2 regions of the Neorhizobium puerariae genome follow, and region 2 is predicted to be linked to the other one. Evidence: predicted binding sites of a transcription regulator. Region 2 holds the regulator's gene; the other holds the start of a gene.
The links. The regulator PhoB, encoded in region 2, activates phosphate uptake and scavenging genes when phosphate is short. The targets are predictions, from matches to a motif close to TGTCATNNANCTGTCAT.

Region 1 (4,717 bases), on a different contig from region 2:
CTGGACGAGAAACACCATCAGGAAGGTGACGATCGTGGTTCCGGTATTGATCACCAGTTGCCAGACCTCGGAGAACCCGAAGAACGGTCCGGTGACGCCCCATATGAGGACGGCGGAAAGGGCAAGGATGAAGGTCATCGGGGACCCGGCGAAATAGGCCGTATTTTCCGCGAAGCGTGTGAAAAGCTTCTTCATCCGGCTCCTTCCCATCTTTCGCCCCTCTCTCCCGTCCCTCGCGGCATGCGGTTTTCGGCCAAGGCGACACGCCGGCTGTCTTCCGCAGGAGCGAGCATGACGGCATCCGCGCATCGCCGCGCCGAGACCGGTCGGGATAACGGGGCGGGGCGGGAAACGTTCCCGGCGGGTATTGGAGGACGTGCCTGTCGGGGGGCGGGGAGGAGCGGAGGCGGCAGAGCCGCCATCGCCTAGCCCCTGACGATTTCCTCATAGGCCAGGGCGGCCTCGAGCACCGCTTCGTCGCGGTTGGCGTTTGCCGACAGCAGCAAGCCGACCGGCATGTCCTGATCGCCGGTGCCGCAGGGGATCGAAACGCCGCACCAGTCGAGGAAGTTGCCGAGCAGCGTGTTGCGCAGCGTCTTGCCGTTCGCGGCGAAGAAAGCCTCGTCCTGCGCCAGGTCGGCGATCTTCGGCGCGACATGGGCAACCGAGGGGAAGGCGACGAACCGGTCGCCGATCAGCGCCTCCGTCTCCGCGACAAGCCGAGCGCGGGCCTCGCGGATGGCGATATAGTCCGGCAGGGTGATCTTTTCGCCGAGCCTGGTGCGGGCGACCACCCGCTGGTCCATGTCGGCCGCTTCCGGCCCCAGGAGACGGTCGCGATGCAGGGCGAAAGCCTCGGCATTGACCAGCGCGCCGCGGCTCGCCATCAGCGCCAGGATCTCGCCGAATGCCGGAAACGCGATGCGGCTTACCTTGCAGCCGGCTTTTTCCAGGCGTCCGATCGCCGTTTCGAAGGCGGCCACCACACCCGGCTCGGCGCCGTCGAAGACGATGTCGGTCGGGATGACGATATCGAGCGGGGCGGTCGGCTTGCGGGCGGTCTGCGGCACGGAAAGCCCGCGCATGGCGGCATCGATCCAGACCGCATCCTGCACCGTGCGGCAGAGGGGGCCGAGCGAATCGAGGCTGGTGGCGAGCGGGTAGACGCCGTCCATCCGGTAACGGCCGCGCGTCGCCTTGTAGCCGACGATGCCGTTCAGCGCCGAGGGAATGCGGATCGAGCCGCCGGTATCCGTGCCCATGGCGACCGGTACGAGGCCGGCGGCCACGGCGACGCCCGAACCGGAAGAGGAGCCTCCCGGAATGCGCGGCGCGTCCTTGCCCTTCGCGTTGCGGGGCGTGCCGTAATGCGGGTTGATGCCGATGCCGGAGAAGGCGAATTCGCTCATGTTGGTGCGGCCGACCGCGACCATGCCCGCCTGCTTCAGCAGATTGACGATCGCCGCGTCCTTTGCGGCCGGTGCGGCGGTCTTCAACACCTTGGAACCGGCGGTGGTCGGCAGGCCCTCGATATCGAAGAGGTCCTTCCAGGCGATCGGAATGCCGTCGAGCAGGCCGAGCGAGCGGCCTTCCCTGAGGCGCTTCGAGGAGGCCCGCGCCTCGGACAGCGCCCGGTCCTTCAGAAGCGAGACGAAGATCGCCTTGTCGGGATGGGCCTCGATACCGGCGAGCACCGTTTCCGTCACCTCCAGCGGATCGACCGCTCCCGTCTGGATCAGCGCGGAAAGCTCGGCAATCGACATGGCTCCGTAGGATTTCGTCACGGTTCTCGTCCTCTCCATTCGGTCATTGGCGGCTGAAATGTGTAGCGGATATTTTGGCGATGGGTAGAAGATTCATGCGCCGGGCGGAAGAAGGGAACCTCCGTCCGCCCATCGAGTTGAGCCAAATCCGTCACCGCGCGGGAAAACCGGGAAGGACCACTCCATGAGAATCACCATCGCCATCGCCGGGCTCGTCATGCTGCTCGCGGGCTGTACCAGCGACAATTCCGGCACCACGGCCTATCTGGACATGGGGCCGGGAATCCGGCCCATTCCGGGCAGCATCACCTACGGGGGCCAGCCGCGGACCCGCCTCACCAAGGCGCCTGTCGGCAGCATCGTGCCGCATGAGTTCCGCAACCAGCTCGGCCAGCGGGTCGAGGAGACCTATATCATCCAGCCCGACCGCAGCCTGAAGCTGGTCAGCCGGCGTGTCCATCGCGGGCCGTTCTGGGACGATTGAGCGGTTCAGCCGGCGATCTTCGACCAGGCGCGTTCGGTGGCGGGCGCTTCGTCGGTGGTGATCTGGTCCGGTTTCAGCGCCATCAGGGCGGCGAAATCGCGGGCTTCGGCCTCGTCGAAGCCCGCATCCGGGTTCCTGAGGTTGAATGTCCAGGCGTCGACCAGCTTGCCGGCATCATGGCAGAGGCCGATCATGTCGAACCCGGCCCTGGCGGCATCGAGCAGCATCGGCCAGTAAAGATAGATCGTGTCCGGTTCGGTGGGGCCGCGCAGGTCGGCCAGCAGTTCCTTCTCGACCGCTCCCCAGCCCGCCGCCCCGTGGATCTCGCCGAGCTTGTCGGTCGGGTCGATGCCGCGCTTCAGGCCGGGCAGCCGTTTCGCGACCGCGACGATGAGGTTGAGGTCGTGGCCGCTGACGATGACCGAGGCGCCGGCCCCGGCAAAACGGTCGGCGAGGTGATCCAAGCCGCGTTCGCCGATCACGGCGAGCGTGTCCTTCATGTCGAACTGCAGGAGCGCGTCCGGATGGGCGGTCTCCAGCATCGTCGCCAGGTCCTCGCTGAGGATCGGGGGATGGCCGCCGCTCTTCAGCCGGAGGCCGCGGATATCGTCCGCCGACGTTTCGGCGATGAAGCCGTGGCCGTTCGTTTCGCCTTCGAGCGTTTCGTCATGCAGCACGACGAAGCCGCCATCGGCGCGCACCCTGAGGTCGAGTTCGGTCGAAGCGCCGAGCCGGAAACCCTCGGCCATCACTCCGGCGGAAAACAGGGGGTCGTTGAAGCTGCGGCGCAGGCGGTGCCATTTGAGCCGGGTGAAATGGCCGCGATGGGCGATGCCGAGGCCTGAAAATCCAGATGTCATGGGCTTCCGTCAAAAAGCTGCGGGACGATTCGATTGCCGGCAGACTATGCATTTCGCATCCTCCGTCATAAAGCGCCGTGCGCCCTTTCGGACGCACAAAGGACGCTCTACCCTCTTGAATTCAAGCATCGTGCTTTCCGAAAATCGATTCCGATTTTCGGGCCGATGCTGTAGATCAGTCACAGAAGTTTCATGCCGGGGCTCCATCGCGGGCGGTTTTCACAAGCCGCTTCCCGGCGAGGCGAATTGACGCGTGTCAAGGGAATGTCTTGCTGCGGGAGCCTGTTGGACGGTATGGCCGAACCACCGATTGTATCCTGTCACGAAAGGCAGATGTCATGGCACATGACGCCAACTGGGCTCCGCTTTCGCCCTACAGTACCGGCATTCGCGGCCGTTGCCCGCGCTGCGGCCAGGGACACCTTTTCAACGGCTTCCTGACGCTGAGGCCGAAATGCGAGGTCTGCGGCCTCGACTATTCCTTTGCCGATCCCGCGGACGGTCCGGCCTTCTTCGTCATCTGTTTCGCCTGCGTGCCGAGCGTGGCGCTGGCCGTCTGGATCGAGGTCATGTTCCAGCCGCCGTTCTGGGTGCATTTGCTGATTTCGCTGCCGGTGCTGATCCTGACCTGCGTCCTGCCGCTGCGGCCGCTCAAGGGGTGGCTCGTCAACAGCCAGTATTTCTACAAGGCCGAGCAGGGCAAGATCGACAGAGGTCCGGGCAATCCCCAGACGGGCGACAGGCAAGGCGGCTGACGCAGGAAAGCGGCCGCGCTCCCCGCGCCGGTCACGTTCGCCGGCCTATCTCACGCGCGAGGTCGTCGAAACAGAATGTCTCGCCGTGTTCATGCGCCTCGTTTGCCAGGAGGAGGAGGCGGATCGGAAAGGCGACGGCCTTCTGGTGGGAGCTGGAGATGGTCAGCTGTTTTTCGTCGGCCAGCACCGCACGTTCTGCGGTCTGCAGGACATCCTGGATTTCGACATTAGACAAGAGGCCCTTCTCGACCAGAAGCCTGTTGATGGCGGCAAGAGCGAGATAGAGACCTTCGAGCTGCGGGTTGGCTGTGTTCATGTCTCGGTCCTTTGCGTGGAGGACGGCACGAAGGCGGCGGCATTCTCGTCGATCAGCCGGGCTCCGCGCTGCCGGGTCAGATAGCGCCAGATCCACTGGATGCTGACGAGCAGGCGCTTTTCGAAATTGACGAGCAGGTAGACGTGCACGATCGCCCACAGCAGCCAGGCGACGTGGCCCTTCAGCGTCCATCTGCCGAAGTCGAAGATCGCCGCGTTCCGGCCGATCACCGCCGTATTGCCGCGATCGTGGAAGCGGAAAGGCCCGGCGGCCTTGCCATCCAGCAGTTTCTCCTTCAGCGCCTTGCCGAGGTATTCGCCCTGCTGCTTGGCGACCTGGGCAAGCGCCGGCAGCGGCTTGCCGTCTTCCGCAAGGCCGAGGGCGGTGTCGCCGATCGCAAAGATGTCCGGGAAACCGGTGATCGACAGATCCGGCTCGACCGGAATGCGTCCGCCGGCCTTGCCTTCGATGCCGAGCCACTTGCCGGCCGGTGAGGCTTTCACGCCGGCGCCCCAGATGACGCAGCCGGTGCGGATGCG
Region 2 (4,717 bases):
GCCGATCGGCGTCGCGGCCTCCATCTACCTCGAGGAGTTCGCGCCGAAGAACAAGTTCACCGACCTGATCGAGGTGAACATCAACAACCTCGCGGCCGTTCCCTCGATCGTCTACGGTCTTCTGGGTCTCGCGGTCTTCGTCAACTTCATGGGCCTGCCGCGTTCGGCCTCCTTCGTTGGCGGCATGGTGCTGACCCTCATGACGCTGCCGACGATCATCATCGCGACCCGCGCGGCGCTCAAGGCCGTGCCGCCGTCGATCCGTTCGGCGGCGCTGGGCCTCGGCGCCTCGAAGATGCAGACGATCTTCCATCACGTCCTGCCGCTTGCCATGCCGGGCATCCTGACCGGCACCATCATCGGCCTCGCCCATGCGCTCGGCGAAACCGCACCGCTGCTGCTGATCGGCATGGTGGCCTTCGTGGCGAATTACCCGACCACGCCGCTCGATCCGTCGACGGCGCTGCCGGTACAGATCTACATGTGGGCGAACGAGGCCGAGCGCGCGTTCGTCGAGCGTACCTCGGGAGCGATCATCATCCTGCTCCTGTTCCTCATCATAATGAACGTTGGCGCAATTCTCTTGCGGCGCCGCTTCGAACGGCGCTGGTAAAGGAGTAAGACGATGAACATGATGTCAGAAGCAGCAGTTGAAAAGGCGCTGGACCAGAAGATGAATGACGTTTCCTACAAGATGATCGGTAAGGACGTTTCGGTTTACTACGGCGAAAAGCGCGCGCTTTTCGACGTGAACCTCAACGTTCGCGAAAACACCGTGACGGCGCTCATCGGCCCCTCGGGATGCGGCAAGTCGACCTTCCTGCGCACGCTCAACCGCATGAACGACACGATCGACAACTGCCGCGTCACCGGCCGGATCACGCTCGACACCGACGATATCTACGATCCGCAGATCGACGTCGTGGAACTGCGCGCCCGCGTCGGCATGGTTTTCCAGAAGCCGAACCCGTTCCCGAAGTCGATCTACGAGAATATAGCCTACGGTCCGCGCATCCACGGCCTCGCCAGGAACAAGTCGGACATGGACCAGATCGTGGAGGCCAGCCTTCAGCGCGCCGGCCTCTGGACGGAAGTCAAGGATCGCCTGAATGAATCCGGCACCGGGCTTTCCGGCGGCCAGCAGCAGCGTCTCTGCATCGCCCGCGCCGTTGCCGTTTCGCCGGAGGTCATCCTCATGGACGAACCCTGCTCGGCGCTCGACCCGATCGCGACCGCCAAGGTCGAGGAGCTCATTCACGAGCTGCGCGCCAACTACACGATCGTCATCGTGACGCACTCGATGCAGCAGGCCGCGCGCGTTTCGCAGCGTACCGCCATGTTCCATCTCGGCCAGCTGGTCGAGGAGAACGACACGGACAAGATGTTCACCAATCCGGATGACCAGCGCACCCAGGATTACATCATGGGCCGCTTCGGCTGATCGGCCGTCCGCGCTGCCTGGTTTCACTTTTCGAGGATTAGAAAATGGCATCGACTCATATTCTGTCGGCCTATGACGAAGAACTGAAATACCTGATCCGCCGCATTTCCGAAATGGGCGGCCTTGCGGAGCAGATGTGCTCGGACGCCGTGCGGGCGCTGGTCAATTCCGACTCCGCTCTCGCCCAGAAGGTCATCTCCGACGACGTGATCCTGGATCATGCGGAGCGCGAGATCCAGGACAAGGCGATCGTCACGATCGCCCGCCGCCAGCCGGTGGCGTCCGACCTTCGCGAGATCGTCGGCACGCTGCGCATCGCATCCGACCTGGAGCGCGTCGGCGATCTTGGCAAGAACACCGCCAAGCGCGTCATCGCGGTTCAGGGCACCGGCGTTCCGCGCAAGCTCGCCCGCGGTATCGAGCACCTCTCCGACCTGGCGCTCGTGCAGCTCAAGGAAGTGCTGGACGTCTATGCCAGCCGTTCGGCCGAGAAGGCCGAGGCGATCCGCATCCGCGACGAGGAAATCGACGCGATGTATACGTCGCTGTTCCGCGAACTCCTCACCTACATGATGGAAGACCCGCGCAACATCACCACCTGCACGCACCTCCTGTTCTGCGCCAAGAACATCGAGCGTATCGGCGACCATGCCACCAACATCGCCGAGACGATCTACTACATGACGACGGGCGCCCAGCCGGAAGGCGAGCGTCCGAAGGACGATACGTCGAATACGCTCGGCGCGATCACCGAATGACGGAATGCTGACGGAGCAGGCCAGAATGCTGCCAAAAATCGCGGTCGTGGAGGATGAGGAAGCACTGAGCGTGCTTCTTCGCTACAATCTCGAAGCCGAAGGTTACGATGTGGAGACAATCCTGCGGGGGGATGAGGCCGAGATCCGGCTTCAGGAGCGCACGCCGGACCTGTTGATCCTCGACTGGATGCTGCCCGGCGTTTCCGGCATCGAGCTCTGCCGGCGGTTGCGCATGCGCCCGGAAACGGAACGCCTGCCGATCATCATGCTGACGGCCCGGGGCGAGGAGAGCGAACGTGTTCGCGGCCTTGCCACGGGTGCCGACGACTATGTCGTGAAGCCTTTCTCGACGCCGGAACTGATGGCCCGCGTCAAGGCGATGCTGCGTCGAGCCCGGCCGGAAGTATTGTCCAGCGTCCTGCGTTGCGGCGATATCGAGCTCGATCGTGAGACGCATCGCGTCCATCGCAAGAGCCGCGAGGTCCGCCTCGGCCCGACGGAATTCCGTCTCCTGGAGTTCCTGATGGCCTCGCCCGGCCGTGTCTTCTCGCGTTCGCAGCTTCTCGACGGCGTCTGGGGACACGATATCTATGTCGACGAACGCACTGTCGACGTGCATGTCGGGCGCCTGCGCAAGGCGCTCAACTTCTCCAACATGCAGGATGTCATCCGCACCGTTCGCGGCGCGGGATATTCGATGGAAGCCTGACTGACTTCGTCGGCGGCCGGCCGCGCCCAGGTGGCGCGTCTGGCGCGGAGTATTTCTTCTGGCGTTTGAATGGCTCCCGGCCCTAGAGCGCCATGCGTCCGAAAGGACGCACCAAGGACGCTCTACCCTATTGAATCGACGCATCGTGCTTTCCGAAAATCGATTCCGATTTTCGGGCCGATGCCGTAGGCTGCTTTCAGGGCAACCTCGGAGCGTAGCCATGAACGTACTGATCATCGACGGCCATCCCGATGAGGGGCGGCTTCTCGGGGCTCTTCTGGACCACTACGAAAAAACGCTGGCAGGCGCTGTCTCGGTGACGCGTCTTGCCGTGCGCGATCTGTCGTTCGACCCGGTCCTCCACCGCGGTTATGCCGGCGATCAGCCCTGGGAGCCCGATCTCGAAAGGGTGGCGGAAGCGCTCGACGCCTGCGATCATCTGGTGTTCGGTTTCCCGCTCTGGTGGGGAGCCGAACCGGCGGCCGTGAAGGGGCTGCTGGACAGGCTTCTGTTGCCGGGCTTCACGTTCAGATATCATCGCGAGGATCTTCTGTGGGATCGCCTGCTCACCGGGCGCTCCGCCGATGTCATCATCACCATGGACACCCCGCCCTGGTATCTGCGCTGGGTCTATGGCGATCCCGTCACGCGGCGCCTGAAATACCAGGTCCTGGGCTTTTGCGGCATTCGTCCGCTTCGCTTCTTCAAGCTCGGCGCCACACGCCGCGGCGGCGCGGCGCGCAAGCTCGACCACTGGATGCGGGAGATCGGGCGGGCTGCAGCCTCGGCCGGCGGCCTGAAGCGGGACTCCAGGCGGAACATCCTTCCAGGCCGCGAGCGCTTTGCGGAAGCGATCCGGGAACGCCAGTCCTGATCTATTCGGTAGTCAGTGCGCCTGCGCTTCCTGTTGCCATTCCGGCAGCGGGAAAAGCCGGTCGTAGGCCCAGTTGAAGACGAAGGCGTAGACCACATAGAAAAGCGCGAAGGACAGGTCCATCGCAAGGGCGTGCAGGATGCCGATGCCGAGATACCAGGCGATCAGCGGCAGGAGAATGATCAGCAGGCCCAGTTCGAACAGAACCGCGTGCGCCACGCGGACGGCAGGGCTTTTCCGGGTGTTGCCTGTCATCCGCTGCATGACGTGGTCGAAGCCGAGATTGTAGACATAGTTCCAGCCGGTCGCGAGCGTGGCTGACCCCAGGCCGACCACGCCGATATCGGCGGCAGGCATGCCGAAGGCGAAAGAGCCGAGCGGTGTGACGATGGCAAGGCCGATCAGTTCGAAGCTGATGGCGTGGCGGATACGGTCGCGTGTCGTACGCATGATGACTCCCCAAGAGCCGGCGAGCTCTTCGTCTGTTCCGGGTCGTCCCGGAGTTTCTGCCCGGATTGGGGGAGGTCGTCCTCGCGGATATGGAGATAGCTATTCGGGCGCGGACAGGCAAGGTCAAACCGGCATGGCAGCCATGTCCAACAAAAAAGCGGGCCGGAGCCCGCTTTCGATCCTGTTCTGTCGGCAGCCCGGATCAGACCCGTACGGTCGTCCTGCGGCGGTCGTGCACCGGCTGGTAGGCAAGCCGGGCATGGTAGCTGCAATAGGGGGAGGAATCCGGAGATTCGCAGCCGCAGAAATGGAAATCGTCCTTGAGCGGATCGCCCACGGGCCACTTGCAGGTGCGTTCGGTGAGTTCGGTCAGCGCCAGGCGACGGGAAATCGGCACCACCACGTTGGCGGCGGGTACGTATTCCATCTCCTCGAAATGCTCGATTTCGACCTCTTCCTTCATCACGGTCGCGCCAACGGCGCGA

Region 1: the regulator PhoB is predicted to act here: its motif matches at 3,285-3,301, upstream of ACFFP0_RS02235 (glycerophosphodiester phosphodiesterase).

What each region holds. Positions count from the first base shown of each region.
Region 1 covers NZ_JBHMAA010000004.1:19,567-24,283, forward strand. Annotated here, with positions in the region: gene ACFFP0_RS02220 (low affinity iron permease family protein) at 1-195, opposite strand, end outside; gene ACFFP0_RS02225 (amidase) at 426-1,784, opposite strand; gene ACFFP0_RS02230 (hypothetical protein) at 1,948-2,247, shown strand; gene ACFFP0_RS02235 (glycerophosphodiester phosphodiesterase) at 2,253-3,107, opposite strand; gene ACFFP0_RS02240 (DUF983 domain-containing protein) at 3,446-3,862, shown strand; gene ACFFP0_RS02245 (hypothetical protein) at 3,894-4,178, opposite strand; gene ACFFP0_RS02250 (NAD(P)/FAD-dependent oxidoreductase) at 4,175-4,717, opposite strand, start outside.
Region 2 covers NZ_JBHMAA010000015.1:197,727-202,443, forward strand. Annotated here, with positions in the region: gene pstA (phosphate ABC transporter permease PstA) at 1-613, shown strand, start outside; gene pstB (phosphate ABC transporter ATP-binding protein PstB) at 626-1,441, shown strand; gene phoU (phosphate signaling complex protein PhoU) at 1,486-2,199, shown strand; gene phoB (phosphate regulon transcriptional regulator PhoB) at 2,225-2,908, shown strand; gene ACFFP0_RS14240 (NAD(P)H-dependent oxidoreductase) at 3,129-3,782, shown strand; gene ACFFP0_RS14245 (PACE efflux transporter) at 3,795-4,232, opposite strand; gene ACFFP0_RS14250 (GcrA family cell cycle regulator) at 4,435-4,717, opposite strand, start outside.